DNA from 2 places in the Paenibacillus chungangensis genome. Region 1 is predicted to be linked to the other one. Evidence: a T-box and tRNA genes for the amino acid it is inferred to sense, from the RefSeq annotation. Region 1 holds a T-box; the other holds one or more tRNA genes.
What was found. A T-box is a leader RNA that pairs with one kind of tRNA and senses whether it is charged. The one in region 1 lies ahead of ACFQ2I_RS23545 (valine--tRNA ligase), so its partner is inferred to be a tRNA-Val.

Region 1 (15,686 bases):
CCCATTCTTCCGGCGGTCGACTAACGACATCGCCGATACGAAGCTGCGTTGGACGCATAAGCGAGGTAGCAATAATGACATCTTCCCGTCCGCCGGTTCCGGCGTGGGCCATTCCCCGCAGCGCTCCCAAGATATAGATATCCCCGGCGCACAACAAGCTTGCCCCCGGATTGACATCTCCGATTAGAAGCAAGTCTCCGTCATGCTCCACAGTCTGCCCGGAGCGAACGATACATGTCATAACCTTCAGCTTCTCTTTGTCGATAATGTCAGCCCCGCTTGACGAATTGGATGTAATCGAACCGATTATAAGATTACCCTGTGCTCGAATAATGCTCGTCAATTGTTCCTTCTGCTCGTCTGTGACGACCCTCTCACCAAGCTTGATATGAACATGAATTAACGGTCCGGATAGCAATTGTTGATGCGTCTTCTCCAGCTTATGTCGCAGCTCTTGAAGCAGGGCTTCGAATGTACACTCATCATCGAGAAGGAACAGCAGACCTTCTTTTACGCCTTTTATCATTATATGTTGTTGCTTTTCGGCCACGACTCGTCCCTCCCCAACCTATAAAATTCTTGGCCGGTATCTCCAATTCCTGCATCCCGGGAAGATTTTTACCCGTTGTCTCATTCCTCTTCATCGTCAGCGCCGGTCGAAATGCGAGATTGGAACATGCGGCGCAGTGGAATGTATAACGCAAGCGCAAAAGCCAATTGCAAGAACAGACTTGGAACAATGTAATGGATGAGCGACCAAGTGTAGGATGCATTGGTAATACGGAACACAGCATATATGCCGAATGTGATGGAATCATATACGATGCAGCTCAGTCCGATTACCGACATTGCCATAAGCAGTGTTACTCTCTTCTTCTCCAGCAACAAGCCTGTGAAGTATCCGATAATCGCCATCAAAAAAAAATGGACGCCAAGCATATGCCCATAATACACGATATCCTGCAGCAAACCGAATCCCGCACCTAACACCAAAGCGGCAAACCTGCCCCGATAAAGCGCTGCAAATATGACCATAACGAATATAAAGTGCGGTATGAGGCGGTCGTCAATGCTCTCCGGAATAAGCCAGGGCACAAGCGCTCCTTCGAGGACAAACAGCAGAATCATGATCGGAACGATTCTGTTCATGCTCATTGCTCCTCCACCTCAGGCGGCTGAACGACGAACACTTCGTACAAATGGTCGAAATCCGCAGCTAGCTTGACAGTTGCAGTATACGTAAGCCCCATGTCGCCAACCTGCTTCGTCTCCACAGTGCCAACCACCATCCCTCTAGGATACACATTGCCTAGTCCTGAGGTGATGACCTTGTCGCCGACCTCCATCTTATCCGTTTCTTCGATTCTGGTCATGACGAGACGCTTCTTCTCTTTGTCGTAATAGCTGAGAATGCCGAAGGAATCGTTCTCTCTCCCTTCGATCGTAGCGGCGATGGAATTGCCATTCGCTGTGGGAGAGGATTCATTCAATTCGGTAATCGGCGTAATGGTGGAAGTGAACGGCGACACTGAGCTTACTAAGCCAATCAATCCGTCCACCGTCGTTACCGCCATATTGGGCTTGACCCCGTGCTTTGAGCCGAGATTGATATTCATGGAGCGATTGTTAGCATCGTTGCTGATGGATACGACTTGAGCGATCAAATAGTTGTAATTGTACATTTGCTTCTGCTGTTTCGTAAATTCCAGTTGCTCCAGAAGTCGCTCGTTTTCCAGCTTTATGAAGTTGTATGCTACCTTATCCCGCGAATATGCGGCTACTGCATTTCTCAGTCGTTCATTTTCCTCATAGACTTCCCTCAGATCCCTGATATCCTCAAAGAAGCCCGCTATTGAGCCAGCGGGCTTGTAGAACCATTGCTGAACGTAGCCAAAGGTATCCTTCAAAAATTTTTCAGGCCAGGAGAGTTCCTTGCGATCGCTTAACGAAAAACCAATAATCGCAATTGTAAGAATCATTCCGATCATGAGCATAAACAGACGTTTATTCCTAAATAGATTAAGCAATCCCTCACCCCTAAATCCCCTTGTCCATACATCTTACAGCTTATCGCCTTGAGCGTGAGGAGCTCCTGCCCTTGAATAGATGAATGTGATCCAAAGAACGTCCGGTTCCGATCGCTACACAATCCAGCGGATTGTCCGCAACAATAACAGGCATGCCAGTCTCGCGCTGCAGCAGCTTATCCAAATTCCGAAGCAAACCGCCGCCTCCCGTCAAAACGATTCCCCGATCCATAATATCCGCCGCAAGCTCGGGTGGACACTTCTCCAGCGTAATCTTCACTGCTTCCACTATGGAATTGACGGTATCAGACAATGCATCTGTAATCTCATCGGAAGTGGCAGGCAGCGTCTTCGGCAAGCCGGTCACGAGATCACGACCGCGAATCTCCAACGTCTCAGGCTTATCAAGCGGCAGTGCGGAGCCTACCTCCAACTTCAACTGCTCCGCCGTGCGTTCACCGATCATCAGATTATATTGGCGCTTGATATATTGAATGATTGCTTCGTCCATATCGTCTCCGGCCACACGGATAGAACGACTAGTGACAATACCACCGAGCGAGATAACCGCAACCTCGGTCGTACCGCCGCCAATATCTACGACCATACTGCCGGTAGGCTCCCATACAGGAAGATCAGCGCCGATTGCCGCTGCGAACGGCTCTTCAATTGTGTAAGCCTCGCGAGCTCCGGCTTGCTTCGCAGCATCCTCGACAGCGCGTTTCTCTACGGCTGTAATGCCGGACGGCACGCATACCATGACATTGGGATGACGAGGGAACAGCGACCTCTGCTTCTGGGCAGAGCGAATAAAGTACTTGATCATCGTTGCCGTCGTATCGTAATCAGCAATGACACCGTCCTTCATCGGACGCACGGCTCGAATATTACCGGGCGTGCGCCCGATCATCTTTTTCGCCTGTTCGCCGACGGCTTCAATCGTTTTTGTATCTGTACGCAGGGCTACCACCGACGGTTCCCTCACGACAATTCCTTTTCCTTTCACATAGACAAGAGTATTGGCCGTACCCAGATCAATACCCAGATCTTTCGTAAAACTTCCAAACATGCTGCTGCTCCCTTCTTCACTAAAACACATTCATTTATCAATGACTATTGTACCGATTCCATTATTATATTACATATAGCCCTGCTCCTTCAAACTGACAAACCTGCCATCGCCAATGACAATATGGTCAAGAATGTCAATGCCGACAAGCTGCCCCGCCTCCGCAAGCCGCTTGGTCAATCGGATGTCTTCGGGGCTTGGCGCTGGATCGCCGCTTGGATGGTTATGCGCGCAAATGATAGATGCGCTGTTGCACTTAATCGCTGCGCGGAACACCTCTCTGGGATGTACGAGAGACGCATTAAGCGTACCCATTGACAAGGTTTCCCGGGCAATAATATGATTTTTCGTATTGAGAAACAAGCAGACAAAGTGTTCCTTCTTCAGATAACGAAGATCCTCCATCAAATAGTCGGCGGCATCCTTGGGGCTGCGCACCGTCACAACGTCAGGTAGCTTGCTCCTGATCATACGTCTTCCAAGCTCAATGCCTGCGCGGAGTTGAACTGCTTTCGCAGGACCTATGCCTTTTATGGCCGTTAATTCTTCCATGCTCAAATCCATTAGATTGCGCAGACTGCCGCATTGCTTCAATACAACTCCAGCCAAATGAATGGCCGATTGGCGCTGCGTTCCCGTTCGAAGCAGAATAGCCAGTAGTTCCGCATGGCTAAGCGCTTCAGCCCCATATCTCATCATGCGCTCTCTTGGACGTTCTTCATGGGGGACATCACGCAAATTGCCGCTTTGCATTTCCATGTCCCATTACCGCCTTTATCTTCATAGTTGGCGTGCTCCTCCCGCCATATCGCGATTCAATATGCCTCTATGCCATAACGCTTCAGCATATCGGCCAATAACGATACGGGCAATCCGACCACGTTGAAGTAACAACCCTTTATTTCGTGAATGAACATTGACCCAAGTCCTTGAATGCCATAGCCCCCAGCCTTGTCGTTCGGTTCGCCAGTGGCAATATATCGGCTAATATGATCTTGGCTCAACGGCTTCATATGCACTTTCGTCAGACGATGACAGACTGTGTGCTCTCCGTATGCCGTTGGCAGACAAGCAACGCCCGTATACACTTCGTGCCAGCGCCCTTGCAGAGCCGTCAGCATCTCTCTGGCGTGAGCTTCATTGTCTGGCTTGCCAAGCGGCTTCCCGTCCAGTACGACGATCGTATCCGCTGCGATGATAAGATCGGATAACGCAGAGCCGTCTTCCTTCCCCAGTCTCTCCTTGACGGCTCTCCCCTTGCGAAGAGCCAACTCCTGTACAGCTTGCCCCGACGACCATGAAGGATCGATCCATTCCTCTACGTCCGCAGACAAAATAGAAACCGGCAAGGAAAGGTCCATAGCTGCGACCAGTTCCTTCCGGCGCGGAGACGATGAAGCCAGGACAATCCGGCTTATCGGATGTGAATATGTCAGTTGGTCTGCCATAACTGCCTTCTCCTTGTAAGCTTGTCTATTGGGGTGTTACGAAGTATAAGTCTCTAAAGCTTGCGATACAGCCATATTGCGATAACGGCACCAATCAGGCTCAACAAACTGATACGAATATCGAGGATCATGGCAAAGTCCAGCACATACAAATCAATGGCAGGCGATATTGTCGCTTCAATCGGTTTTGTCAGGAATGCTGTACCGGGTAAGGATTCCAGCCAGTGCGACAGCAAAGCTCCCGCAAGCAATCCCAATATGACGAAGAGAAGGAGAGTCCAGCCATTCTTCTTCAATGCGATGCCCTCCCTATCGTACTGCTACCACTATTTTCACGCCTGATACAGCTGGCTATTTGACACCTGTCCCTATTATACGCTCCAATTCCTTTCATTACAATGCGCCCAGCGTCTCAAACCATTCTTTTTGTATCAGCACCGCTTCCATCAGTGCGGCTTGCGCCTGCCATAATGGAGAGCTGGACGGCTCCTTATTGTAGGAAGCAATAGACGCTGCCGTTAGATCCATCGCGGCCAGCAGCTTGTCCATATAAGCGTTTCCTAATTCGTCGTTCATTCCCTTGTGTACCACCTTCGCGATATCGCTCCACTCCGCATACCGCTTCTTCCAAGCCTCAGTCGCAGCATCGCCCAGACTGGAGAGAGAGGATTGCTCGAACTGAGCAGTAATAAGATTGCTCCAGACCGCAATCAGCCCGTTCGTTTGTTCGAAAAACGCCTTAACTTCCTTTTCTGTACCCAAAAAATTCATTGCATCCGGCGATTGAAGCCGCACTTCCTTTCCGTACAAGATCAGTCCCGGCAGCTTGCTCTCAAGCAGCTTCAAGCTTTGCGCATCCGCAGCTACACCTGCAAAAACGGCATACTTGCTTTCGTCGATGTGAGCGTAGGAGGCAGCAAGTCCTTTGTCGCGAAGTTGCTTCACGGCGGCATTCATGCCTTCTGGATTGCTGAACACGCCGTACTGCAGCATGTGGTAAGTAAACTTCAAGCCGTCAATGGCAACAACCGAGCTGCGAGCGGAAGCATCGCTAGCGGTTGCTCCTTCCTGATCTTCGTTTTTCCTATCCGACTGCGTCGTTCCCTCCTTGACACTTGCGCGATCCATTCCCGCATCCGAATGACTTGCCCAAGTCTCTTGCTGTATGACATTATCGCTTGATGCTTGACGTTCCTTGAACGACCACAATTCTGAACCCGTGAACAAGCTTAGAATGACATAGCCGAACAACGCGCCTGTCGCCAGGGCCCCAGTGACTGACAGGAATACGTTAAACCATGACGGACCTTGATTTCTCCGTAAATGCGAACCGTTCCCGTCAAGATATCCGAAGCGTTCCTCATACCCCGATTCAACTTGCATGTCCGGCCATTTTTCCTTTTCACAACTTGGATCACGATCCTCCAGGTCGGCAAGATGTTCAGGCATGACATCGACCTCATCCTTGCAGGGCAACTTTCTGTCGCGATCATGTGTTGAATTCCTGATCAACTCTTCCAATTTCCCGACATCTTGCTGATAAGGGCTTGTCCAATACTCGCTTTCATGTATAACATTCGCAGCATGCGACGGGTATAAGGGGACAACGTTTGAACTTCCTTTATTTTCCACACTCCCTTGCTGTGCATGAGCTGCCGGCTTCGCATTGCCATGCATTACATTACCGCTGCGGTCGAATCGATACGTTATCCGGTTGGAAGGCTTCTTGTTCATGTCGATCACTCCCTTGATTCCATTGTCCTGTCTACTATCATTCTATGAAATCAAATTACGAGATATGCCGATGCTGGAAGACTCCATTCTCTGTCTCACTACAAGTGGTCTGCTCTGAGTAGAACATTGATGATAACAGAGAGGGCGGCACAAGGAGTATCATCCCTGCACCACCCTCTATTTTTCCAGGTGAACCTTCCATCAAGTGAGTAAGGTTCCGGATTTATCGTTATTGGATCGCCCCGCCATGTGATGATTGCAGAGACTTGGCCAAAGCGTCCGCCACCTTCCATATGTCGCCGGCGCCCATTGTAATGACGAGATCGCCTGGCTTCACACGTTGTTGAAGCGCCGCCAGCACCTCATCCTTTGTCGGAATATACTCAGCCCTGGCATGACTGTTATTCCGAATCAATTCTACCAGTTTGCTTGAGTTAATTCCCTCTATTTGCAGCTCGCCCGCAGGCGAGTAGATATCGGATATAATAACATCGTCCGCTTCCGAGAACGCTCTGCTGAACTGTTCGAATAGGAAATACGTTCTCGTATAACGCTGTGGCTGGAAGACGGCAATGATTCGTTTCCCGGTCGTTTTGGCCGCACTGATCGTTGCCTGGATTTCCGTTGGGTGATGAGCATAGTCATCAATGACGAGAATGTCGTTCACTTCACCTAACACCTGGAAGCGACGTTTTGCGCCGCGAAATAGCTTGATCGCGTCTTTGACGGCTTCAAATGTCAAACCAGCCTCCAGGCATGTAATAACCGTCGCCATCGCATTGTATACATTGTGAAGGCCAGGAACAGACAGTTCAACGCGACCGAGTGGCTCACCCTGACGGAGCATGTCGAAGGAGACTTTACGATCACCCAGCACGATGTTTTCCGCCCTGTAGGTAGCGTTTTGATCGATGCCGTATGTGATTAATAGAGGCTCCCCCTTCCCGTCCTCCCTTTTGCGAGCTCTCGGCAATATTTCCTGAATCGCGGTATCGTCCGCGCATACAATCGCTTTTCCCTCAGACTTTACTTGCTGAAGGAATTGGACATAGGCCGCTTTCAACTTCTCGTAGTCGCCATCGTAATTTTCCAGATGATCCGGTTCGATATTGGTTACGATCGCAATCGCAGGATGATAATGCAGGAAGGAACCGTCACTCTCATCCGCTTCCGCTACGACATACTCTCCCTTTCCCGCTTTCGCGTTGGTGCCCACATTCACAATCTCGCCGCCGATAATATAAGTAGGGTCCGTCTTACATTCTTCCATGACAAGCGCGATCATGGAGGAAGTCGTCGTCTTCCCGTGCGCTCCGGCAACGGCAACGCCTTTTCCCGCATTCATTAGCCTGGCCAGCATTTGAGAACGATGCAACACCGGAATGCGCAGGTCTTCCGCCGCTTTCCGCTCCACATTATCACTAGGCAGCGCCGTGGAGTATACGACGAGGTCTGCTCCTTTCACATGCTCCGGCTGATGGCCAATGAAGATATCCGCTCCCTTGGCCGCGAGCTTCTCCGTTAACTCCTGTCGCGCCACATCCGAACCTGTTACCTTGTATCCCTTCTCCAGCATCACGCGGGCAATGGCGCTCATCCCATAACCGCCGATTCCGATGAAGTGGATGTGTTCTGCCGTATTCAAAGACGGTTCACCAACCTTTTTCAGAATCCGAGTTGTACAACATATAGGAACGTACATCCGCTATCAAATACAGCGTACCTGTCACGACTCCAAGATCCGTCTCCCCGGTTGCTTCCTGCAATTTGTTGAGCGCATCCTTCCAATCCTTCGCAACGACTAATTGGAACGACAGCGCTGGAGACCACGATTCCCGCATATCCTCTGCCAGCCGAGCCAATTCGTCCGCATCCTGCTTCATGCGATAATCAGGCTCGGTAATAATAAGCGTGTTCACTATAGGTAGTATATGCCGGAGCGTCGCCTGATGATTCTTATTCTCCAGCATACCCATCATAACGTTCAAGCGATCATACTTATACGTGTCGCTTATTGCTGCAGCCAGCGCCTCTGCGCCTTCGGGATTATGCGCGCCATCTAATAACACGCGCGGCTCCCTGCTCACTAACTCCATGCGTCCTGGCCATGTCGCGCCGCGAAGTCCTTCCAGGATCGCTTCCTCATCCAGTACCAGTGCCTGATATTGACGAAGCACTTCCAACGCCATAAGAGCCGTCGCAGCATTCGTTACCTGATGAGCGCCGCTTAGCGTAATCTTCAGTTCCGGCAGATCGCGGAACAAGCTGCTGAAGCGGAAGGACTGTTCCTCCTCGCTGGCTTCCAGCCGTTCAACACGGAATTGATCGTCCAGCATGTAGAGCGAGCTCTTATTCCGGAGTGCCGTTCCGCGTATAACAGCCGCCAGCTCCGGTTGGGAGACTGCGCTGACGACAGGCACGCCCGGCTTGATAATACCCGCCTTCTCTGCAGCCACCTGCTCCAGCGTATCGCCCAGACGGTCCATGTGGTCGTGTCCGACATTCGTAATAATCGAAATGACCGGGTAGACCACATTCGTTACATCCAGGCGACCGCCAAGCCCCGTCTCCCATACGACATAGTCAGGATAACTGACCTTAGCGAAATAAAGAATGGCCAGTGCCGTAGAAACCTCGAACATCGTTGGCGAGCCGAGCTCCGTATCTGCCAGCTCGTCCACATGCGGCTTCAATTCGTTGGAAAGCGCAAGGAGGGTCTCCTCCGGGATATCCTCGCCATTATATTGAAATCGATTGGTAAACTTCGTAATGTAAGGGGACGTGAACGTCCCCACATCATAGCCTCCGCGCAAGAGCGCGCTTGTCAGATAAGCGCATACCGAGCCTTTCCCGTTCGTCCCGGCGACATGGATAAACTTCAGCCGGCGATGCGGATTGTTGAGCCGCTCCAGCAATGCTTCGATACGTTGCAGCCCCGGTCTGATGCCGAATGGAATCAAGCCCGTAATCCAGGCGACAGCCTCATTGTAAGTGGATAAGCTGCTGTAGTCGCTTCCCGTTTGCTTTTGTTCCGTCATCTTGCATCCCTTCTTCCCGTTAGCCCTGCAGCTCGGCTATCCGCTGCAGCACTTTATCCCGCTTCTCGGCATAGTCTTTCATTTTCGCCCGTTCCTCGTCGATAACCTTGGCCGGCGCCTTCGATACGAAGCCTTCGTTAGCGAGCTTCTTCTCGACGCGCTGCACTTCGGCATTCAGATGTGCCAGCTCTTTCTCCAGCCGCGCAATCTCTTGCGAGATATCTATCAGACCCGCAAGCGGCAAGTACAGCTCCGCGCCGGTGACGATTGCGGTCATCGCTTTCTCCGGAGCAGTGATATGCATACCCGTCTCCAGCAGCGAAGTGCCGCAGAAGCGCTTCACGAATTCCTCGTTGCGCGCAAGAATAGCGGCGTTGCTCTCGCTGGACGGCTTGAGAAGAAGCTCGATCTTCTTGCTCATCGGCACGTTTACTTCTGCGCGAATGTTGCGAACGGCTCGGATGATCTCCATGAGCAGATTCATTTCCGCGACGGCATCCGGTGCTTCCAGCGCAGCGTCATACTTCGGCCACTCCGCCAAGGTGATGGTCTCCCCTTGATGGGGAAGATGCTGCCAGATCTCCTCGCTGATGAACGGCATGAACGGATGAATAAGCCGCTGCGTGCGATCCAGCACATAGGCAAGCACGGATTGCGTGGCCCGCTTCGCCGCTTCGTCCGTCCCATTCAAGCTAAGCTTGGAGAATTCGATATACCAGTCGCACAAGTCGTCCCAGATAAAGTTGTACAGCACACGGCCAGTCTCGCCGAATTCATAGTTATCCATTAGTCTGGTCACATCGCGCGCCGTCTCATTGAACCGGTGCAGAATCCAGCGATCCGCTGTGCCCAGCTTCACTGCAATGTCGATATCCGACGCTTTGAAGCCATCCAGATTCATGAGCGCGAAGCGTGACGCATTCCAGATCTTATTGGCAAAATTACGCGCTTGCTCCACCTTTTCTATTCGGAAGCGCAGATCCTGACCGGGAGTGCTGCCCGTCGATATCATGAAACGGAGCGCATCCGCCCCATATTGCTCGATAATTTCCAGCGGATCGACACCGTTGCCCAGCGACTTGGACATCTTTTGTCCATCCTTATCTCTCACCAGCCCGTGAATAAGCACGTCCTGGAACGGCTTCTCGTCCGTAAATTCCAGCGCCGTGAAGATCATTCTGGCTACCCAGAAGTAGATAATGTCATAGCCCGTCACCAGCACATTGGTCGGATAGTAGCGGCTGAGATCCTCGCTTTCATCCGGCCACCCAAGCGTAGAGAAAGGCCATAGCGCAGAGCTGAACCACGTATCCAGCACATCCTCGTCCTGACGGAGATGATCGCCTTCCATGTCCTCTCGCGATACGTGAAGCTCGCCTGTCGCATCGTCATACCATGCCGGTATACGGTGACCCCACCACAGCTGGCGGGAGATGCACCAGTCACGTACATTTTCGATCCAATTCAGATATATTTTCTCGAAGCGCTCCGGCACGAACCGGACACCCTTACCAGTCTTCTGAGCGGCTATCGCTGCCTCAGCCAGCGGCTTCATCGCCACGAACCATTGTGTGGACAGGTACGGCTCTACGACGGCGCCGCTGCGCTCGCTATGGCCGACCTGATGGACATGATCCTCAATCTGCACACATACGCCCTGCTCCTGCAAGTCCTTCACAAGCTTCTTGCGACACTCGGCGCGGTCCAGCCCCTGATAAGGGCCTGCTTCGGCGTTCATCGTGCCCGTCTCATCCATTACGGTAATCTGCGGCAAGCTGTGGCGCTCGCCTACCTCGAAGTCGTTCGGATCGTGCGCAGGCGTAATCTTCACCGCACCGGAACCGAAGTCCTTCTCGACGTATTCATCCGCGATAATCGGAATTTCTCTGCCGATGACCGGCAATACAAGCGTCTTACCGATCATATCCTTGTATCGCTCGTCTTCCGGATGAACAGCGACCGCCGTATCGCCCAGCATTGTCTCCGGCCGTGTCGTCGCAACTGTCACGTAGCCGGATCCGTCCTTGAGCGGATACTTCAAATGATAGAGGTGACCATTGACTTCCTTATGCTCCACTTCAATATCGGATAATGCTGTACGTGCTGCAGGGTCCCAATTAATAATCTTTTTGCCGCGATAAATAAGCCCCTTCTCGTACAACCTGACGAATACTTCCCGCACCGCTTTGGACAGCCCTTCGTCCATCGTGAATCGCTCCTTGGAATAATCCAGCGACAGCCCCAGCTTTGCCCACTGGTCGCGAATTGTTCCCGCGTACTGCTCCTTCCACTCCCACACCTTCTCCAGGAAGGCTTCACGGCCCAGATCATGGCGCGACACACCACTCTCGCGAAGCTTCTGCTCCACACGCGTCTGAGTGGCAATACCGGCATGGTCCATGCCCGGCAGCCATAACGTATCGTATCCCTGCATACGCTTGGCTCGAATGAGAATATCTTGCAGGGTGAAGTCCAGTGCATGGCCGATATGCAGCATGCCCGTCACATTAGGCGGGGGAATGACGATCGTATAAGCTTCCGCATCGGGACGCTTGCCCGCTTGAAAGAATTGACCCTCCATCCAGTAAGGATACCATTTTTGCTCGGCTGTTTTCGGATCATAAGTTGTCGGCATTGCATGATTGCTTTGATTTTCTGACATATGTTCCATCCTCCACATTAATCTGGATATATGCAAAAAGACCTTCCGCCCTCTAAAGGACGAAAGGTCTAACTCCCGTGGTACCACCTTTGTTCCGCGAGCGGGTCCATTAGCGATCCCCTTGCGGCACTCGTACAGATAACGGCTGTTACCGGCTTTACCTAAGACGGCAGGCTGCAATGCTTCCCGCTTCAGTAAAGCGACTCCGGGGCGACTCGCATGCAGGTTCATCCTGCAGAACCTCTCAGCGTAACGGTCCTGCTCTCTGAAGGCATAGCTGCTGCTATTCCCCTTCCACGTCATTATAACGCATATATTCACCATCATACCGCTATACGACGCGTTAGTCAACCTGGCGCTATGCCTGAGGATTCCCGCCTAAGCATCAAGGCGGGCCTGCACCTTTGCGCAAGCCCGCCTCGCTGTCATTATGGAATATATAATACTTGCCCCTCTTCAATGGCAGATTCATGCAATCCGTTGTGAACAAGTATTTCTCTTGGGTTCAAGCTGTAACGGGTTGCAATCTCTTCCAGCGTCTCTTCGCGCTGAACGATACACATTCTGATCTTCCTGAATGCCGCGTCGCCTTCCTGCTTGCTAAGGAACAATCGCTTCCATTCAATCTCTTCCTCAGCCTCCTGAATGGCTTCCGTCCGTTCCGCTTCTTGCTCCACCTGCGACTGCTCCGCCGCCTCTCTAACAGCCCGCTCACGCTGACTGGACTGTAGCAGAGAGCGAATCCCCACTTCTGTACTTCCTTCACTGTGCTCCGGGGATTTGCCTGTGAACGCAATCTGCACCCCAGGCTTGGCTGATTCTGTAGGAAGGGGCTCTTGCTCAGCTGTCAATGAAGAAGGCTGTGACAGGGCTGATGCGTCTTCTCCCTTCTGCCTTTCCTTCTCTAGCAGCGCATACCCAGCGTGCTGGTCCTGGTGGGATTCCGGTTCCAGCTCTTCCGGCCGTTGACCCTCCTCCTGGTTCGCCCCTTCAACAGCGTCGGCGCTATCGAGGAACGGTTGCCGCGCTTCCACTTCTTCATTATCGTAGCTATGTTCTGCATTAGGCAGCTGATGCGATTGATACTCCCACGACAATGACGGCACTTGGTAGCTTTCACGTTCAGAATACCCCTCATCATAGGACTTGCCCTCTTCATCTGCGACTTGAACTTCCCGCTCCGCCTCCAGCTCGGCTTCCGGTTCGCCAGCTGTATCGCTCTCTTCGCTTTGCGCCTCGCGATCCACTATGTACGCCTCGCTCTCTTCTTCCATAGACGCACCAGACACTTGAGACATCTCTCGTTCCTGCTCGCGCTCATGTACGGCAGTGAAGGATTCCTCCTCCCATCCGCTCTGCTCTTCCTGAAGGGGTTCCACTGCAATCCCCCGAAGCGACAGCACACCCGTAATATTCAATGTGCGAGCCGATAGCAGGTCAACGTCGAAGTTGTCAATCTCAATGGAGATGTCATCCAGCCTGGACACCCGATTCATAGGCAGCGAGATTTCAACCGGAATCCAGTGCTCCAGCGTTAATGGACCTTCCGCCGCATTTTGCCCCCGATATACGCCGCTGAGCAGCAGTTGTCCTTTCAATACTGCTTGATCACCTTGATCGATTACTTGTATACGAGGAACAAGCTCGATTTCTTCCAGTTCATCGATGGCTGCTGCGTCATCAGGCATATGGACCCTCTCGTATACATCAAAGCGCAATCCGTTCATCCCATTAGACACGCCTAAGTCCTCCCTTCACTTCCTGAATGCTTGGGCTAGCGTTACATACACTACTTATCTATATGGTTGGATTGCCGAGAGCATGACTGTCTTTTTCAAACCTGGTCAATATGGTCCATTAGCCCGATAAGCCAATCCGGTTGCGGCGACGATACGTTAATCGTACAGCCGGTTAGCGGGTGAGGGAAAATCAGCTCTTCCCCATGCAGCGCCTGATGGTTGAGCATGTTGGAAGATCCTCCATATAACGAATCTCCCAAAAGGGGATGACCAATATGGCTCATATGCACCCGAATCTGGTGGGTTCGTCCGGTCTCTAGTATTAGCCGAACTATGGAGTAACGAGAATTGGATGCAACCGTCTCGTAACGGGTGATCGCCTTGTCGCCGTTCGACGACACCCTCCTTCGTGCAGGATGATGTCGATCCTTGCCGATCGGTTCATTAATTTCCCCGCAAGACTTCATCAGACGTCCGTGTACGACCGCAACATATCGACGACCGATCGCCTTGCTGCGCATCGCTTCGTCCAGCCGCAGCTGCGCCAGATCGTTCTTGGAATACAGAACGGGGCCAGACGTATCGTCATCCAGTCGATGGATATGACGGACCGGCAAGGGATCGCCACATGCCAGCAGATGCCGCGCCGCCTCCTCATCTAACGTCCCCCGCCCCTGATCGCCCACGCCAGAACCATGTACGGGCATGCCTACCGGCTTATTCAGCACGAGACAATAATCATCCTCGTATAAGACGGCCGCACGATCACCACTATTCGACTGCTTCGCCACTCGATACAGAGGGTCGTCGTTCATGCGTGCTGCCGGAAAGCACTTAAGCGCAAGCTTCTCTTCATGCCATCTTATTCCGCCGACGGAGAATAGCCGGTTGACCCACTTCTCCGGGAATAAAGAAGAAGCCGCCAGCCACTGCCGCACCTTATGCGGGTGGCTGCCGGTCTCCGGCTGTGCAGGAACATCATCTCCGGGTTCTAGAGAAGCTGCTGTGGCGGCAAGCTTCTCCCAAGGCAGCTCCAGCCATTCCCCTTGACGAACAGCCTCTTCCCAGCACTTCGCCATCATGCCTGCTGTAGACTTTCCAGCGCGGCATCGTGCGCTTGAATGGTCGTCTCGATGTCGCTGTCGCTATGGACGGCAGACACGAACATCCCTTCGAATTGGGAAGGCGCTATATTGATGCCCAATGCAAGCATGGAAGCGAAGTACGCTTGAAACTGCTTCAGATTGCTTGTTCTTGCGATATCGAAGTTAATGACATGCTGCTCTGTGAAGAACGGACATACCATGGAGCCTACCCGATTGATGGTAGCTGCCACGCCATGCTTCTTCGCATTATCCGCCATACCCGCTTGCAGCTTGGCTGCCTGGCGCTCCAGCTGCTGGTACACTTCTGGCGTTAGCAGCTTCAGTGTCGTATAGCCCGCCGCCATCGCGAGCGGATTGCCAGACAAGGTGCCTGCTTGGTAGATTGGCCCACTTGGCGCTATCTGCTCCATCAGCTCGCGTCGTCCGCCGTACGCCCCTACCGGCAGTCCGCCTCCGATGACTTTGCCGAAGCAGGTCAGGTCAGGCGTGATGCCATACAGTCCTTGGGCGCATGCATAAGCGACGCGAAAACCGGTCATCACCTCATCGAATATGAGCAGACTGCCGTATTGCGTCGTAATATCCCGCAAGCCTTGCAGAAATCCCGGCAGTGGCGGAACGACGCCCATGTTGCCGGCAACCGGCTCGACGATAATGCAAGCGATCTCCTCGCCATACTTGTCGAATGCAAGCTTGACCGATTCGATATCGTTATATGGAACAGTGATTGTATGGGACGCCACCCCTTCGGGAACGCCGGGACTGTCTGGCAGGCCGAGCGTAGCGACACCTGAGCCCGCTTTTATAAGCAAGCTGTCCGCATGTCCGTGATAGGAGCCTTCAAACTTCAGTATGCGGCTTCT
Region 2 (15,686 bases), on a different contig from region 1:
TTCTCTATATTGCCGATACGTTAGTTGAGCCGCTGTGGGAGCAGACGCTGAGAGGTGGGCTGACACAAGGCGATCTTACCTCACTTGAAGATTTCTTCGTGGTCAAGCCTCTTGTGCCTGGACAGTATTATACGCTTGCTCCAGACTTGAAGGTGAAGCTCATACAGACCAAGCACATTCCGAACAAAGACAGCTATTCCTTCCTGTTCAACGACAGTTTCTTCTATTCTGCCGATATGAAGTTCGACGGTGAGCTGGTGATGCAGCTTATCGAGAATGGCGTGACAACCGTCTACCATGATTGTCAATTGGAGCAGCCAGGTATGGTGCATGCTACGCTTGATGAGCTTCTAACTCTCCCCGAAGATGTTCAGAAGAAAGTGTGGCTCATGCATTACGGCGATGCGATGGACGATTATCGCGGACGTACCGGACTCATGCGCATAGTGGAGCAGGGAGTGGCTTATTCCGTATAAGCCACTCACTACTTGGAATTACTTGAATAGGATAAGGCCGCCTTCAAGCTCCATTACAGGAGTTCGCGGCGGCCTTATTTTTCGTGTGCTTGTACATTGTGACAACTAGATAATTAAAAAAACGGCAGCTGATCCAAGTTGTTCGTGGGGTCGCCATCAGCGTCACCGCGTATATACGTTTCGCCGTCTCTACCTTTAAAAGCGTTCACTCCCGCAATTTGTCCGGCTTGCACCTCTTGTAGAGCGGACTGGTAATCCAATACCCTGCCGGACGAAGTCTTGAATGCTGTCAAGTCGCCATCGCCGTTTTTTTGCACCGCTACGAACTGCTCTCTCATATCCTGCATGCCATTCGTCGTATCCATTATTCAGCTTCCTCCTCATGAATAAGATGTGAATCATCTTGAATAGCATGCCCACTGTTTACGATCTGTTATTCCTTCCTTTATGCAGCCACACATTCTGCTCGTCGTAATTCCAGGAATCACTCTTAATGAATGCGTATATCGATACGATCAATAGACCGGTCAATCCGAATAGACCGGTTAACCAGATGGCCAGCTCGGCATAATAGGCTCCCATAAGCAACGCCTCCTCTACGCTTTGTACCAACGTATGCGCAAAGGTGTAAAATTAGTATGGCTCAACAGGCATATAATCGTTGTGATTAAACAAAAATAGGACAGTTCCCAATATCCATATTTCGATAAGGAGGAAGGAAAGATGAACCAATCATTGGACAGCAGCTATGATTGTGCCAACGCCTCGACGGATTTACCGCAATTAATGGCTCGGCTGGAACTGCTGCAGGCAAGCGGCGAGCATCATCAGAATACACAAGACGAAATCAATCATCTGAACAACCAGATCCGCTTCATTCAGAACAAATGTGACATCCCTAAGGAGTCATAAGCAACGCTATTGCAAAAGCCGCGGACTGGGGCAGATTACGCCCTTTTTCGCGGCTTCTTCTTATGACGGCTGATGGAGGCTGCTACCGGCGCCACATCTACATTTTCATTCCTGGCAGCGATGACGGCCCAAAGTGCGACAATGTCGCCTATGACAACCAAGATCGCTGCGATCAGCGCCAAATCATCCGCCGTCAATCCTTCCTTGTCAGTATTATTTTTGGACATCTCCCATGCAACCTGCCCATCCATTAGATATGATAATAGTCTATGCGCATCCGCGGATATGGTATGGGCGAAATGACCTCTGCTTTCCGCTCATGCCCGATGCTTCTGCAGCAGGCTCTGCTTCAACTGCCACACTTCCTCGCTTAAGTCCACGGGATATCTCTCTGGATTCAGCTTACGCAAATATTCCGGCCAGAACTGCTCTAACTGCTCGCGATGGTATGTGCGGATCTCAGCCAGTGATGGGAGCCTGTACGTAAGCTCACCGTCGTGGAAGACGGGCTGCAGCAATGGGAAAGCGATATAATTGTCCACAATTTTCCGCAAATAAGGATGTACGGGATCGAATAGTCTAAGGGGAGTTCCATCAATCGCCCCCTCATCCTTCAACATAATATAATCAGCTTCCGCTTTTCCTGTGCTTGCATTCATAATGCGATATACATCTTTAATGCCCGGGGTCGTCACCTTCTCCGGATTGGAAGAAATCTTGATGACGGGATCATACGTTCCATTCCTCTCCCTTGCGACCAGCTTATACACGCCGCCAAGAGCCGGATGATCCGCAGCCGTAATAAGCTGAGTTCCCACACCCCAAATATCGATGGCCGCGCCTTGCGCCTTCAGATTGAAAATGATATGCTCGTCCAAGTCATTGGACGCCACGATCTTCACATCATGCAGCCCCGCTTCATCCAACATTCTGCGTGCCTGCTTGGACAGGTAGGCAAGATCCCCGCTATCGAGCCGAATGCCCTTCATGGCCTTGCCGCGACCCCGAAGCGCCAACCCGGTGGCTATGGCATGCGGTATGCCCTTCCTTAATGTGTCGTAGGTGTCCACCAGTAAGGTGACGCCGTCTGGCAGACTGTCGGCATAACGATCGAACGCCTCCTGTTCGTCGTCGTGGAATTGTACCCAGGCGTGCGCATGTGTGCCCTTGACCGGAATACCGAACAGCATGCCCGCTCTAACATTGGATGTAGCGTCGAATCCGGCCACATATGCAGCGCGAGCTCCCCATATCGCCGCATCCCCCTCTTGCGCCCGTCTCGTTCCGAATTCCAACAACGAGTCTTCCCCCGCCACACCTCTTATGCGAGCTGCTTTCGTAGCGATCAACGTCTGATAATTCACAAAGTTAAGTATAGCCGTCTCGATCAGATGCGCTTCGAACACGCGCGCTTCAATTCGCATAATAGGTTCACCCGGAAAGACAAGCGTTCCTTCCGGCATCGCGTACAAGTCGCCGCTGAACCGGAAAGCTCTCAGCTCCTCCAGAAAAGCAGGATCGTAAGCTTCCTCTTGTTCGGCCAAGAAAACCAGTTCCTCCTCGCCGAAGGACAAGCCTTGTATATAACGGACGACCCTCTCCAGGCCTGCGCATACCGCGAATCCGTTGCCGAATGGCAGCTTGCGGAAGTAGACATCGAATACGGAACGATGGTCGCCGGTCCCTTGCTTCCAGTGCGCATACATCATATTAATCTGGTACTTATCAGTATGTAGCGTCAGATTGTCATAGGTCATTGTGTTCACTCCTTGAAGTCTGTCCTCTATTCTGTTCGCCGCATGCATCCATCGTGCCATAAAGCAGCTCCCAGCGTATGCTGAAAATGTCCAAGCGCCCATTCATGCCCCGCTTGATTAAAGCTTGCCACCGCATCTTCATGAATATGAAGCGAGTACCCTTTGTTATAACCGTCAACCGCAGTATGCAGTACGCAAATATCGGTGCATACGCCGACAAGATGAAGCTCCGTTATCCCTCTTGCTCTGAGCCGAATATCAAGATCCGTACCGCAAAATGCGCTGTATCTCGTTTTGTCCATCCAATACATGAATTGTTCACTTTTCTCATAAAGGTACTGTAACGCCCCGTACAACTTTCTCCCGTCCGTCCCCTCGATGTTATGAGGAGGGAACAGCTTCGTCTCAGGGTGACAGAGATCATTCTCTCGGTGTAGATCAACAGCCATCACGACTTCATCCCCACTTGACAGGAATTGTTCTACAAGTCGTATAATGGGCTTCTCTATGGCAATCGCCGGATCTCCGCAAGGTAGCTTGCCCGTTACGAAATCATTGGTGTAATCGATGACAATTAGTGCTTTCATCGTTGTCAGCCTCCCTTTTTTTGTATAGGATTCAACTGCGACTACCGTTTCAACAAGCGCAGTCCGTTCAATATAACTAATAAGGTACTGCCTTCATGTCCGATCACACCAAGTGGAAGTGAGATGCCAGATGTGAAGTTGGTTATGATTAATAGCGCTATTACGGCCGCTGAGAAAATCATATTCTGCCTAATAATACGGCGCGCTCGCTTGCTTAGTTGGATCGCATACGCGATTTTGTCAATGCCGTCGTTCATGAGCACCAAATCGGCCGTCTCGAGTGCGGCATCGCTTCCCGCACCGCCCATCGCAATCCCCACTGTTGCTGTCGCAAGCGCGGGCGTATCATTCACTCCGTCACCGACCATCGCAACAGGCCCATAACGCTCCTCCAACTGTTTGATCTGCTGTAGCTTGTGTTCTGGCAACAGTTCCGCGAAGACCATATCAATACCAGCTTCACTTGCAATCGCATCTGCAGTCCGTTGCTGGTCACCGGTCAGCATGACCGCCTTTATGCCCAGTTCCCGAAGGGCGGCTATCGTACCTTTCGCTTCGGCGCGAATTGTATCCTGGAGCGCAATGATCCCGATGATCGTTTCTTCTCGAGCGATGACGATAACCGTCTTTCCTTCTTGCCCCAATCGATGAATGACCGCTACCTGCTCCTCTGTCAGGCTGTTCCTGTCAACAAGGCTTGGCTTGCCAATTCGCCAGAGGCAGCCTTGCCATTGCGCCTGTACACCCCATCCCGTTACTGCTTGAAGAGACTGTGCGCGGTCAGGCTGGATACCTCGATCGTACGCGCCGCGCACGATCGCCTTCGCCAATGGATGCTCTGACAGACTCTCGATGGATGCGGCGGCATGCAGAACTTCCATCTCTCCGTAGCCGCCATAGCCAATAATATCTGTAACGGCTGGTCTGCCTTGCGTCAATGTTCCTGTCTTGTCGAAGGCGACCAGCTTGACATCTGCGAGATGCTCCAGATGGGCTCCTCCCTTGAATAGTACCCCTTGCCTCGCGCTTCTTGCAATGGCAGACAACATCGCCGGCATGATGGATGCCACGAGGGCGCAAGGCGAAGCGACGACGAGAAATACCATGCCTTTATACAACGAGTCCTGCCATGTCCAGTCCAGCAGCCCGGGAGGAACGACAATAATAAGAGCAGTAACCATCATAATGCTTCTGGCATAAATTCGCTCGAATCGTTCCATGAACCGCTGAGAGGCAGGCTTCTCGCTCTGTGCCTCTTGTACGAGCGCTATGATCTTGGCGAACAGCGTTGACTCGCTTGACCGCGATACTTTTACGAACAGAGCGCCTTGTCCGTTCATCGTGCCCGCGAACACACCGTCTCCGACCTCTTTGTCCACTGGTATCGACTCGCCTGTAATGGTCGCTTCATTGACTGAGGAGCTTCCTTGCATGATGGTGCCGTCTGCAGCTATACGCTCGCCGGGTTTGATAACGATAATATCCCCTTCCACAAGCTGTTCAATCGGCACAATCTGTTCTTGGCCTTCCGAATAGCGCACGGCAGATTCTGGCTTCAGTGCCATCAGACGAGATATATCGCGACGACTCCGGTCCAACGTGTAACTTTCCAGCGCTCCACTCAATGAGAATATAAAGATCAATATGGCCCCTTCCATCCAATAACCGATGCTTGCCGCTCCCACAGCGGCTACGAGCATAAGCATATTCACATCAAGATCCCGCTCCTGCAACAAGGTGCGCATCCCTTCCCTGGCCTTATAGAAGCCTCCGATTAAGAACGCCAGCAGATACAGTACAACCGATAACTTCTGCATACTTACTTCCATTCCCCATGCAAGTACAATGAGTACTCCGCTCGCCAATGCAGCGACACCTTCCATATTCCTCTTCATCAGCTTGCTGATACGCGCTGCTGTCACGATGTCCCACTCCTCATCCATTGATAATGATTCACACTTTTATTGCCCCGAAAATAACACATGCTGCTTCCGTCTCCGGAAGCAGCATGTCATGCGAGACTGGACTCGCCCTATTCAATTGTCCTAACTCTTGCGTCGAGGCAACTTTATAGTAATCATTCTAAAACAAAAATAGTTAAAAGTAAATGATAAAAATCACAATGAATCGTCAATAAGCGTCAACACATCTGAAGGACTTACCAGAGCATGTTGTTCATGAATGCCCTCTCTGCTCTTAGCGCCCCATAACGCAAGCCCGAAGGCAATCCCCGCGCTTCGTGCGCACTCGTAATCATAGATTGTATCGCCTATATAAATGGATGTACAAGGATCGGCTCCAGACAGCTCCAGAAACTTCTGTAAGGGCTCCGGATGAGGCTTGTGAAGTGATGTATCGCTGGCGCATACGGCAACGGACAAGTATTCCATCAATCCGAACGGAATAAAGTCGTCTCTCAGCTCCGACTTCGTCTTGGACGTTACGATGCCCATCCGCACATTACGCCGGTACAGCTCGCCTAGCAACTCCGTAACGCCCTCGAATATTGACATGGTGTGCTTGAAGTCCTTCATATGTTCATTCCAGCGCTCGTTAGCCGCTGCCACATCAGGCGCGCCAAGTCTCTGCAGGACGCTCGCACCCGGCACGCCTAACACGAAGGCGAGATCGTCCTGTTCGTAAGACAGACCGTATTCCTGCTTCAGCATCCGTCGCAATGATCCCAGCACAGCCCTTTCCGTATCGATCAACGTCCCGTCGACATCGAAAATAATCGTCTTATACATCGCTTCACACCCTTTCAAGGTTATTCACACGCATCCACATTTTACTCCAGAGAATAGCTAAATAACAATAATGCCCACAATAATGCCAATCACGATCATTGCGATACCAAATATAAGCAGCATTTTACCTAAATCCTGCTTATCCGGGTCGTCGCTAAATGCAAATATCCCTCCTACGATTAGTCCTACTAGCGGTATCAAAAAAGTCGCAATAAAGAGCAAAACCACAGAACAGCCACAGCCCGTATTGCTTTCAACTGGATAATAAGCATAATTAGTCGGCTTTACATTCACATTGCCGCAATATTTGCATTTCAACGATTGCGCGTCTATCTTTTCACTACAATGCGAGCAGATTGTGTTACGAGGCTTCCCTGTTCCGAACAGTCTTCCTTTGTCTTCGTTGCTAATTCCCTCCAGCTTGGCATCCTTGAGCGAATCATTGCACACCGTGCATAGAAGGGCGTTTTCCCTATTCGCCTCGCCGCAGTTGCCGCATATTTTCACGGCCATTCAGATCACCTCCCGATAAAAGATTGATCCACGTTCTCTTGGGCAAATACACCGAACCACTACCCCAGTATACCAAAATATGACTGATCTATCTAAGTAGAACCATTACATGACCCGTGCTAAGTCCCCTAGTGTATCACGTACAACAGATTGATTTATAATTATTGTATAGGTTGCCGATATGGAAAGTAGGGAGGTGTTATGGTGGATATCGCTGCACTATCCGTCGCTATGAATCAGGCTGCCCTGTCGCAAGCTGCCAGCCTGAAGGTCATGCATATGGCGAAAGGCCAAGCGGAACAGCAAGGCCAGAATCTTGTTCAAATGATGAATGCCAGTCTTAATCCCGATGTCGGAAAAAACCTCGACATTCGCGTTTAAGTTCTCTATCCTACAAAAAAACCCGCCATTGGCGGGTTTTCATCCAGGTGAGAAATCACGGGACGCCTTCAGTCACTCCATTGTACTGAATAATAAAAATAATGTAGAATAAATCTATTGACGGTACCAGAGAAATATGATAAATTATATTTTGTCATTAATTGATTGGATCTGTTAGCTCAGCTGGGAGAGCACCATCTTGACAGGGTGGGGGTCAGTGGTTCGAGCCCACTACAGATCATACTTATGGAAATCCGCAAGCCCTTGCTATTAATGGGTTTGCGGTTTTTCTTTTTTCGGACAGTGACTTCGGGAAGAACAATGCATCGCTTGCACTCGAACCAATTCCCTTGTCCGATTTCGCCGGCTTATTCTAAGCTCATTGCACCGGTAGTGAAAGAACCACAAAAAGGTACCCCACACAAACAACAGGGTACCTTCATGATTACATTAGCCCAGTCTATTGAAAATCCTCCACTAGTTCTGCTACCTCTTCTATACTAACAACCAAATGGATTCCTGGCATTGTACGCAGTGATCCCGATATAATGCCCACCACATGACCTTCTTGATCCAGCAAAGGCCCTCCCGACATACCGCTAACAATCCCAGCAGAGGTTAATACTCTCGAACGTCCATTAATTTTCGCTTCAGGAGAATTCACAATACCTTGAGTAATAATTGGGGTTTCCTTTAATGGAAACCCTATTGCAAATACTGTCTCACCATGACTGACCCCACCCGGACGTAGAGGCAAGGCAGAGAATGCCTCAACCTCTTCGACTTTGGGAAACCGTAACAAAGCTACGTCATTTCCCTCATCATACGCTTCAACTTTAACACCCGATACGTTGCGTCCATCCTGTAATACAGCTTCAAGCTCGACCGCATGTTTTACGACGTGATAGGCCGTCAATGCCAATCCTTCATCAGAAATTATCACACCTGTCCCTACCGAGCGAACCGTCTCATACTCCCCAATGTTTCGCAGATAAAATAGAGACGCATTTGACTTATGAAAAATGTTATCCGCTTCGTACCGTTTTGGTTGCTCTGCTTCCGTTTCAATCATTGCAAAGAAGCTGGCTACTATAACGACAAGGAGAATTGATGCTGTGAGCTTTTTATTCATGTGCTTCCAATCTCCTTTTTTGTATTATTGCACGGCGGCCATAATGTCATCATATGCCCAATGATCTGGCGAGAGGTCAGGGAAAGCTGATACTTTATCATCATTTTTAGACACTTTCTTCCCTAGTAATTTGTTTATTAACACAGCCGTCTCTGCACGTGAAATTTCTCGTTCGGGTCGGAATGTGCCGTCAAGATAACCTTGAATGTAACCTGCTTCTTTAAAGGCGCTAACGTATTGATTAGACCAATGACCTTCCAAATCTACGAATGCGGCTTCGTTTGCTTCACCTGCACGAAGCTTTAACATTTTAGTAAGAATAACAATCATCTCCGAACGCTTAAGCCCTTTGGTTCCGCCAAACGTCCCGTCAGGGTACCCCGTAACAAGCCCCGCTGATTCAAATCTGGCGACAAGCTCTTCTTGATGAAGGGGCACGTCATGGAGAAGTGTGCCTAACGGTACATCTTCAATATCTAGCAAGCGCGACATACTCGCAATAAACTCATATCGTGTAATAGCCTGATCCGGCGCAAAGCTGCCGTCCTCATAACTGGACATATACTGCATTTGAGCCGCTCCATCCTTCATATCGAAAGAAATTGGCTTCACTTTATAGTCGAGTGATATAACCGTGTCATCCTTATCCGTCATGAATTGAAGCGTCATATCTTCTCGAATAAGCAAGTCACCCTTGTACACCTTGCTCTCCTTCGTCGGTGTGCTGCCATCTGTCGTATAATATACCGTTACACCCTCCGGCACTGTTAGTGTCAGCTTGCTATTTCGCACAATTTCAACTGGCTCATTACTTTCAAGCGGCAACTCTTTATCACCGACGTATACAGCGACAGGCTTGTTTGTTGGTGGCGTAGGCATGACCGGGAAACCAATATTGGGGCCTGAAGTATACTTGCTCCATGTTCCCGTTACCACTTCACTTTTCTCCAAATCTACAGCTATAGTAATTGCTTTTACAGTCGTTGTCTTGCTCACTTCTATTGGTCCGGTGTAGATGGAAGCATTCACCCCGGGCGCCGTACCATCCAGCGTATAGTAAATTACGCCATCCGGTTCTTCTGTTACAAGCTCAATTTCAACCTTTTCGGTAAATGTTTTTGGCTCTTGTACAAAAGATGGAACCTGCGCTTTCCTTTCATATGGAGGACGTGGATGATTAATCGTAAAGGTACGAGATAAACCTCCTGAACTCACCGTGAGATCGACTGCACTTTCACCCGTAATTACCCCTTGAACAGCATGAGCTCCAATCGTAAATGCCGCAGCTTCAGCATTCCACTGAACCGCATTATGAAGGGTGGCCTGGAATGTCTCGCTCATCTCATAAATACGCTCATCTGCCGCAAGCCATATAGTTGCTGTGCTAAGCTTTGCAGCAGGGTTTCCGTTAAAATATTGCAACTGCGGTAAAAATCCTTGCTCCTGGCTCCATATTTGATTGTCAAATTCGTCAGGAAGCACACCTGCCGTTAGCACTTCAGCCGTCTGACCTAAAGCGTTGGCAGCGTTCCCGGCCTTTTGGCTGCCCGCATGATCATAATACGCTACATTTCCGCGCAGCATTTGCTGATTAAAGATACCTGCTGTCAACGTAACGGCTTCTAGCTTTTGGCCAGCAATACCACCGAAGAACGATTTGCCCTTTGATACCTTCCCATCAATTGTGGCATGCGCTTCGCCGTAGCCCATAACAAGCATAATCGCGCCTGCTTCAGCATAGCCGGCAATACCGCCTGCGCGAGCAAGCTGATCACCACGCGCTTTTATTGTGCCGGACGCGTAGCTGTTTTCAATGCGACCACTTGTGACGCCAGCGATCCCTCCTGCATTCGCTTCTGTACCAGTTGCTGTAACATTGCCATAAGCAAAGACGGTTTCAATCGCAGCCGTTGCTTTATGATCACCTGCAATACCACCGGCATTCATGCCTTTAACGATGCTTGATGCATACGATCTGCGAATGTCACCCTCATTGGTGCCTGCAATACCGCCAACAGCTTCTGCTCCCGTCACTTCGGCGCCTGCTATACTGTTGTCAATGGTTGCTCCTGTCCCATTCAGGCCCGCGATGCCGCCTGTGTTCACACCTCCACTTGCCTTGCCTTCTGCCTTCGTCTGTGTGATTACACCATCATTCGTACCGGCAATACCGCCAACAGCTTCCGCTCCCGTTACTTCAGCGCTTGCTTCACTGTTGTCAATGGTTGCTCCTGTCCCATTCAGGCCCGCGATGCCGCCTGTGTTCACACCTCCACTTGCCTTGCCTTCTGCCTTCGTCTGTGTGATTACACCATCATTCGTACCGGCAATACCGCCAACAGCTTCCGCTCCCGTTACTTCAGCGCTTGCTTCACTGTTGTCAATGGTTGCTCCTGTCCCATTCAGGCCCGCGATGCCGCCTGTGTTCACACCTCCACTTACCTTTCCGTCTGCTTTAATTCCCGCTATAACTCCTTTATTTTTGCCTGCGATGATACCTGCGTAAGCACCTTCAACGGCCAATATATCCGCTTGTGTGAATATTACATTTTTAATCGTACCGTTCAGTTCCTTCATAAAACCTACATTTGCAGCCTGCGTATCCTTCAACATCAATCCGGTTATGACATGATTCTGTCCATCAAAAACGTTGGCAAATGTCTCATAAGGTCTCCAATGAAGTCCCGACAAATCGATATTTCCGCCTAATAGCGTTGGCGTATCAAGCTTATCCACAGCTGAACGTTTAAACAATTGGAGATAAGCAAGCCCTGTGCTTTCATTCGTGAGCTGCACGCTTGCAAATAATTGCCCCGCATTGGTGACAACTATGTCCGTACCTGCTCGCATCAAGAACGATGCATCGTCCATGAGATACCAAGTCTCCACACCAAGCTTGTCTCTTCGATTCTCTTGTACAACCCCCGTCGTCGTTCCAAGTTCATGACCTATTGCCTTTATATTGGCTGCATAAGCTGAATCTTTGACGACACCGTCACGGAACAAGTAAGCGACGAGGGCGCCACGATATGCACTTGCACCCGTCACATCCAGATCGATCTGACTTTCGCCTGCGTACACGTTCTCCATGCGACCTTCACTGTATGCAGTAAATCCCGAAGCATAAGCCCGCGTCGCGCCATTTACACCTTTAGCAGAAATACGAGCTTGGAGGGCGTATGCATGTTGAATCATTGCTCCTCGCTCCAGTTCTGCTGCAAAGCCACCGCTTCGCGTATCGAAGCCCACATTTGCAACATCCCCTTCCGCATAAGCATTCGTAATGCTATAACGGTCAATAGATCCTGCAAAACCGCCAGCAAATGCGCTAGTCACACCATCTATTTGAACAGTACCCTTTGCGTAAGCCCAATCAACTGCACCATGTGGTACAATCGCGTTATCCCCCATAACACCGGCAAAACCGCCCGCATACAAGGAATCCTCTTGATTATCACTTATCACTTTAACATGAACATCAGAAGTTGCATGTGTTATCTTCACGCCATTTAACACTCCGGCAAAACCGCCCGCAAACACCTCCGGCAGCACAGGCAATCTGGTTACAGTGCCATGCACTGCAATTGGTTCTCCTGATGCAGAAGTAACATGCGTATAATGGATCTCACCGCCTTCAGCCTTGCCTACCGCACCTCCAACTGCACTTGAGGTGTTTTGCCCAGTAGCAATGGACCCACTTGCCTTCGATTGTATGATCATGCCTGAGCTCTCTCCAACTAAGCCGCCTACCGTCGCAGAACGGAATCCACTTGCTCGCAATCCTATCGAAGACTCTGAAAAATAAAGCGATGCGCCATCGTTTTTACCGGCTAAGCCGCCAACTACAACATCAGCTTCTGTTCCTGCATAAGATGCATCTATCGTTGCTGTATGCGCCTTGGCATTGTACATGCCGACATACAGTGGAATCATGCTTCCAAAGGTAAAGGCCTGATTGGTATCTGCCGCTGACATTGTACCGACGATACCACCCAGCACGGACTCACCCGCTCGTGCAGTAAATACCATCTCAGGTTCTGCTTCTGCCCCATACAACAGACTATCACTAACGACACCGGCAATTCCGCCTATTGTCACTCGCTCTCCTTGCGGGCTCAGCTTCCCCTTGAAATGAGCGTCATGCAAAACGCCGTTCGTAAATGTGCCTGCAATCCCGCCAACAATCGTATGTGTGCTTTCGGCAAACGAACCGATTGCTATATTTGTCGCCTCTACGTTATCAAGATCGAATTTATTCTGTCCCGCTCCGATCTTCACCCCAATCATCCCACCCACTGTGCCATTGCCTGTTACAGCAGCCTGGGATATAGTCGAAGCGAGGGAGACACTTTTCATTATATGATTAGTGGAAGATACACCGATTACGCCACCTGCTATAGAGGACTGTCCTCGCAATACAACAGCACCTGGCAGCATAATTTGTACATTCTCCATATCACCGCTTGTATATTGGCCGATGACACCGCCAGCAATGACATGCTCACCATCTGATACAACCTTCATTTGCGCGACCAGATTTATACCCGTTACGTTACCGACCTGCTTGCCAATGAATCCGCCTAACGTCGCGTTTGGTACGAGACTGGTCACTTTTCCTTGATAACTAAAATCAATCATGCTTTGTGCGGTTATATCCCTTTCATTGTCACCGACGATACCGCCAGCAACGCCTTCATCAACAGTTACCTCTATAGCAGCCTCAGACCCCGATGTCAGCTTAATTCCTGTAAGCGCACCCCTGTTAACACCGAGCACGCCGCCAACCTTTTTACCGCTAATTGTAGTGTCATCTGCAAGATGGACCTCACTGCCCGTCACTTTTCCGCGATTAACGGCCGCCAGTGCACCAGCCGTATCCGTTCCGACAATGGACAAAGGCTCTGCCTTGACATTTTTCACATGTCCCTCCGCAGCAATGACACCGAACAACCCGGCAAATACCTGAGTAGCCTGTGCGCTGATGGAGTACCCATCAATGAGATGTCCATTTCCGTTAAATGTCCCTTTAAAAGCTGCAGTCTCACGAATACCGATTGGCGTCCACTCCGCAGATTGAATATGAATAGGGTTTGTTACACGGATTTCACGTCCGGCAAAATCAAAACGCTCCACACCGAGCACAGTTCCGTTCACAATTTCCGCTAATCCGGACAACTCCGCCTCGGTACTGATTTCATAGATCATTTTCAACGGATCATGCGTATACCATGCCACATCCGCATTCACTGATCCGCCACCATCATCTCCGCCGCTATTGGGCGTACGAATCAGCTCCGGATATAAGTATGCTGCTTGCAAAGAGCCGTAACGCCACACATTGGCAAAATCCCATCCAGACAAAGTGGGGAATGCATCTCGGTCACGCAACGTGCTGGCAAGCAACGTACTTAATCGCGCCGGCACGTTAAGCCATCTATGGTTGCCCTCTGCAAAATCTGGCAAATCCTTATTAAGACCCACTGCTTCATCTTTCAAGTAATAGTTCTTGGTCAAGAGAGCTTTGCTCTCATTATCGTATCGGCCAGCGAATCCGCCCCCATATGATCCCTCTATAGCCGTCACATTCGCAGCAGAATAACTCGTTGCGATCGTACCGTTGACAATCCTTCCCGCAAAGCCGCCCGCATAGGAATTTGTCGCATTCGCTTTAACATCTTTGCCGGCATAAGAATTGGTAATGCTACCTGCACGATGTGCACCTACTAATCCGCCAACGATCGTATATGCACCGTTGGAAGTTACCTTTGAAGCGCTGTATGACGCATGAATAACACCATCATTTATGCCTGCCAATCCGCCTAGAGGCGTCAAAGCGTTAACTGTACCATACGCTGCTCCCGTCAGATCCGTGTCAACGTAAGAATCGTATATGCGGCCTGCATTGCTTCCAACCAATCCGCCCGCCACTGTACCTTCTCCACCGATCGTCATATTCGCATTGGCATACGTGTAATATAACGTTCCCGTTGCTCCATTGACACCTGTATGTCCGCCAATGACGCTATTGTTGCTAGTAACAGCTATGGCAATCCGATCACTAACACTATTGTTTGCGATGAATGCGTTGTTTTGGCCAACAAGTCCGCCCGCTGTCGCTGCAGGCGCTTTAATGTCAATAACAGGAGAGTCCGGATTGGCTAGATTTCCGATAATTCGATTGTTATGCAGCGTACTCTTTGCTGTCTTCAGATTCGTCACCGGATCTATTCCTGTACGTTGTGCATTGAGTCCCACAACGCCGCCGACCGTTGCTCCCTCCGCATTCGGCATTACTCTCATACTAACGGTATCCAGATATACATTCGAAATGACGGCATCCTCTGAGCCTAGATGATAGCCTGCGGCGCCGCCAGCTATGTTATTGGTTCCAGATAGTGTGAGAATCGCCGTTTTCAAAGCAAGCTTGTCCAGAGCCGTCTCATTGCTGTAGCCGACAACACCACCAGCATAAGCGCCTGCGGCTGCGGCTTGCGTCGTCACCAGCAGGTTGGCTACATTCGTGTTCACACCATCTCCACGAATGACTCCATTCTCCATCGTCCCTGCAATGCCGCCGATGCGAGTTGAAGCTGCGGCTGTATTCATGATGACATATTGCGGGGTAGAAGCGCTGACGACCGGTTGTGCGATTGTCGTATCCAGGGCATAACCTACGATGCCTCCGGCATGAACATTCTCTTGAGACACCGTCATCAATAGTCTGTCACGCTGCTCCACTTGAACATCTTCGATTAACGGCTTGGTACTCGTGCCTTCCTCCGGCTCCGAGCGACCTGCTATGCCGCCTGTTGACGCTCCTGCCGCTTGTGCTTGAATTGTCATATTAATGGCATCAATACGCTGCAGCGTACCCCTGTTTATCCCAACTACTCCACCTGCAGCATTACTTGTACCTGCTGCTGTAATCGTTCCATCCTCTACTGTGCTATTGAGAATAGTCCCCTTGTTTTCGCCAGCGATTGCGCCAATCCGAGCGGCATCTCCACTAGCGGTCAAAGTTGTTCGCACAGCCTCCAGCTTCGACGAATTCATATGCAAACTAGCCTTATTCAAACCGATGATACCGCCGACCTGCAGATCATTACCGATTGCTTCCATTTCAATGGTATCCGATGTCACATAAAGCTCAGTGGAATCATTGCTTCCGATTGCCCCGCCAA

Region 2: it encodes a tRNA-Val, which carries the amino acid that the T-box ahead of ACFQ2I_RS23545 (valine--tRNA ligase) is inferred to sense. The anticodon was not compared.

What each region holds. Positions count from the first base shown of each region.
Region 1 covers NZ_JBHTJZ010000073.1:75,199-90,884, reverse strand. The annotation lists gene minC (septum site-determining protein MinC) at 1-550, opposite strand, end outside; gene mreD (rod shape-determining protein MreD) at 631-1,149, opposite strand; gene mreC (rod shape-determining protein MreC) at 1,152-2,027, opposite strand; gene ACFQ2I_RS23580 (rod shape-determining protein) at 2,068-3,096, opposite strand; gene radC (RadC family protein) at 3,166-3,855, opposite strand; gene ACFQ2I_RS23570 (Maf family protein) at 3,912-4,544, opposite strand; gene ACFQ2I_RS23565 (DUF4321 domain-containing protein) at 4,598-4,840, opposite strand; gene ACFQ2I_RS23560 (SPOR domain-containing protein) at 4,938-6,278, opposite strand; gene murC (UDP-N-acetylmuramate--L-alanine ligase) at 6,508-7,923, opposite strand; gene ACFQ2I_RS23550 (bifunctional folylpolyglutamate synthase/dihydrofolate synthase) at 7,931-9,316, opposite strand; gene ACFQ2I_RS23545 (valine--tRNA ligase) at 9,336-11,978, opposite strand; T-box leader at 12,031-12,284, opposite strand; gene ACFQ2I_RS23540 (LysM peptidoglycan-binding domain-containing protein) at 12,407-13,717, opposite strand; gene ACFQ2I_RS23535 (RluA family pseudouridine synthase) at 13,813-14,796, opposite strand; gene hemL (glutamate-1-semialdehyde 2,1-aminomutase) at 14,796-15,686, opposite strand, start outside.
Region 2 covers NZ_JBHTJZ010000009.1:23,953-39,638, reverse strand. The annotation lists gene ACFQ2I_RS07955 (MBL fold metallo-hydrolase) at 1-476, shown strand, start outside; gene ACFQ2I_RS07950 (DUF3892 domain-containing protein) at 590-841, opposite strand; gene ACFQ2I_RS07945 (hypothetical protein) at 900-1,058, opposite strand; gene ACFQ2I_RS07940 (DUF2524 domain-containing protein) at 1,200-1,388, shown strand; gene ACFQ2I_RS07935 (hypothetical protein) at 1,424-1,615, opposite strand; gene ACFQ2I_RS07930 (nicotinate phosphoribosyltransferase) at 1,706-3,145, opposite strand; gene ACFQ2I_RS07925 (cysteine hydrolase family protein) at 3,172-3,732, opposite strand; gene ACFQ2I_RS07920 (heavy metal translocating P-type ATPase) at 3,774-5,675, opposite strand; gene ACFQ2I_RS07915 (HAD family hydrolase) at 5,850-6,479, opposite strand; gene ACFQ2I_RS07910 (double zinc ribbon domain-containing protein) at 6,537-6,992, opposite strand; gene ACFQ2I_RS07905 (YjfB family protein) at 7,197-7,373, shown strand; tRNA gene ACFQ2I_RS07900 (tRNA-Val) at 7,542-7,614, shown strand; gene ACFQ2I_RS07895 (S1C family serine protease) at 7,834-8,505, opposite strand; gene ACFQ2I_RS07890 (chitobiase/beta-hexosaminidase C-terminal domain-containing protein) at 8,530-15,686, opposite strand, start outside.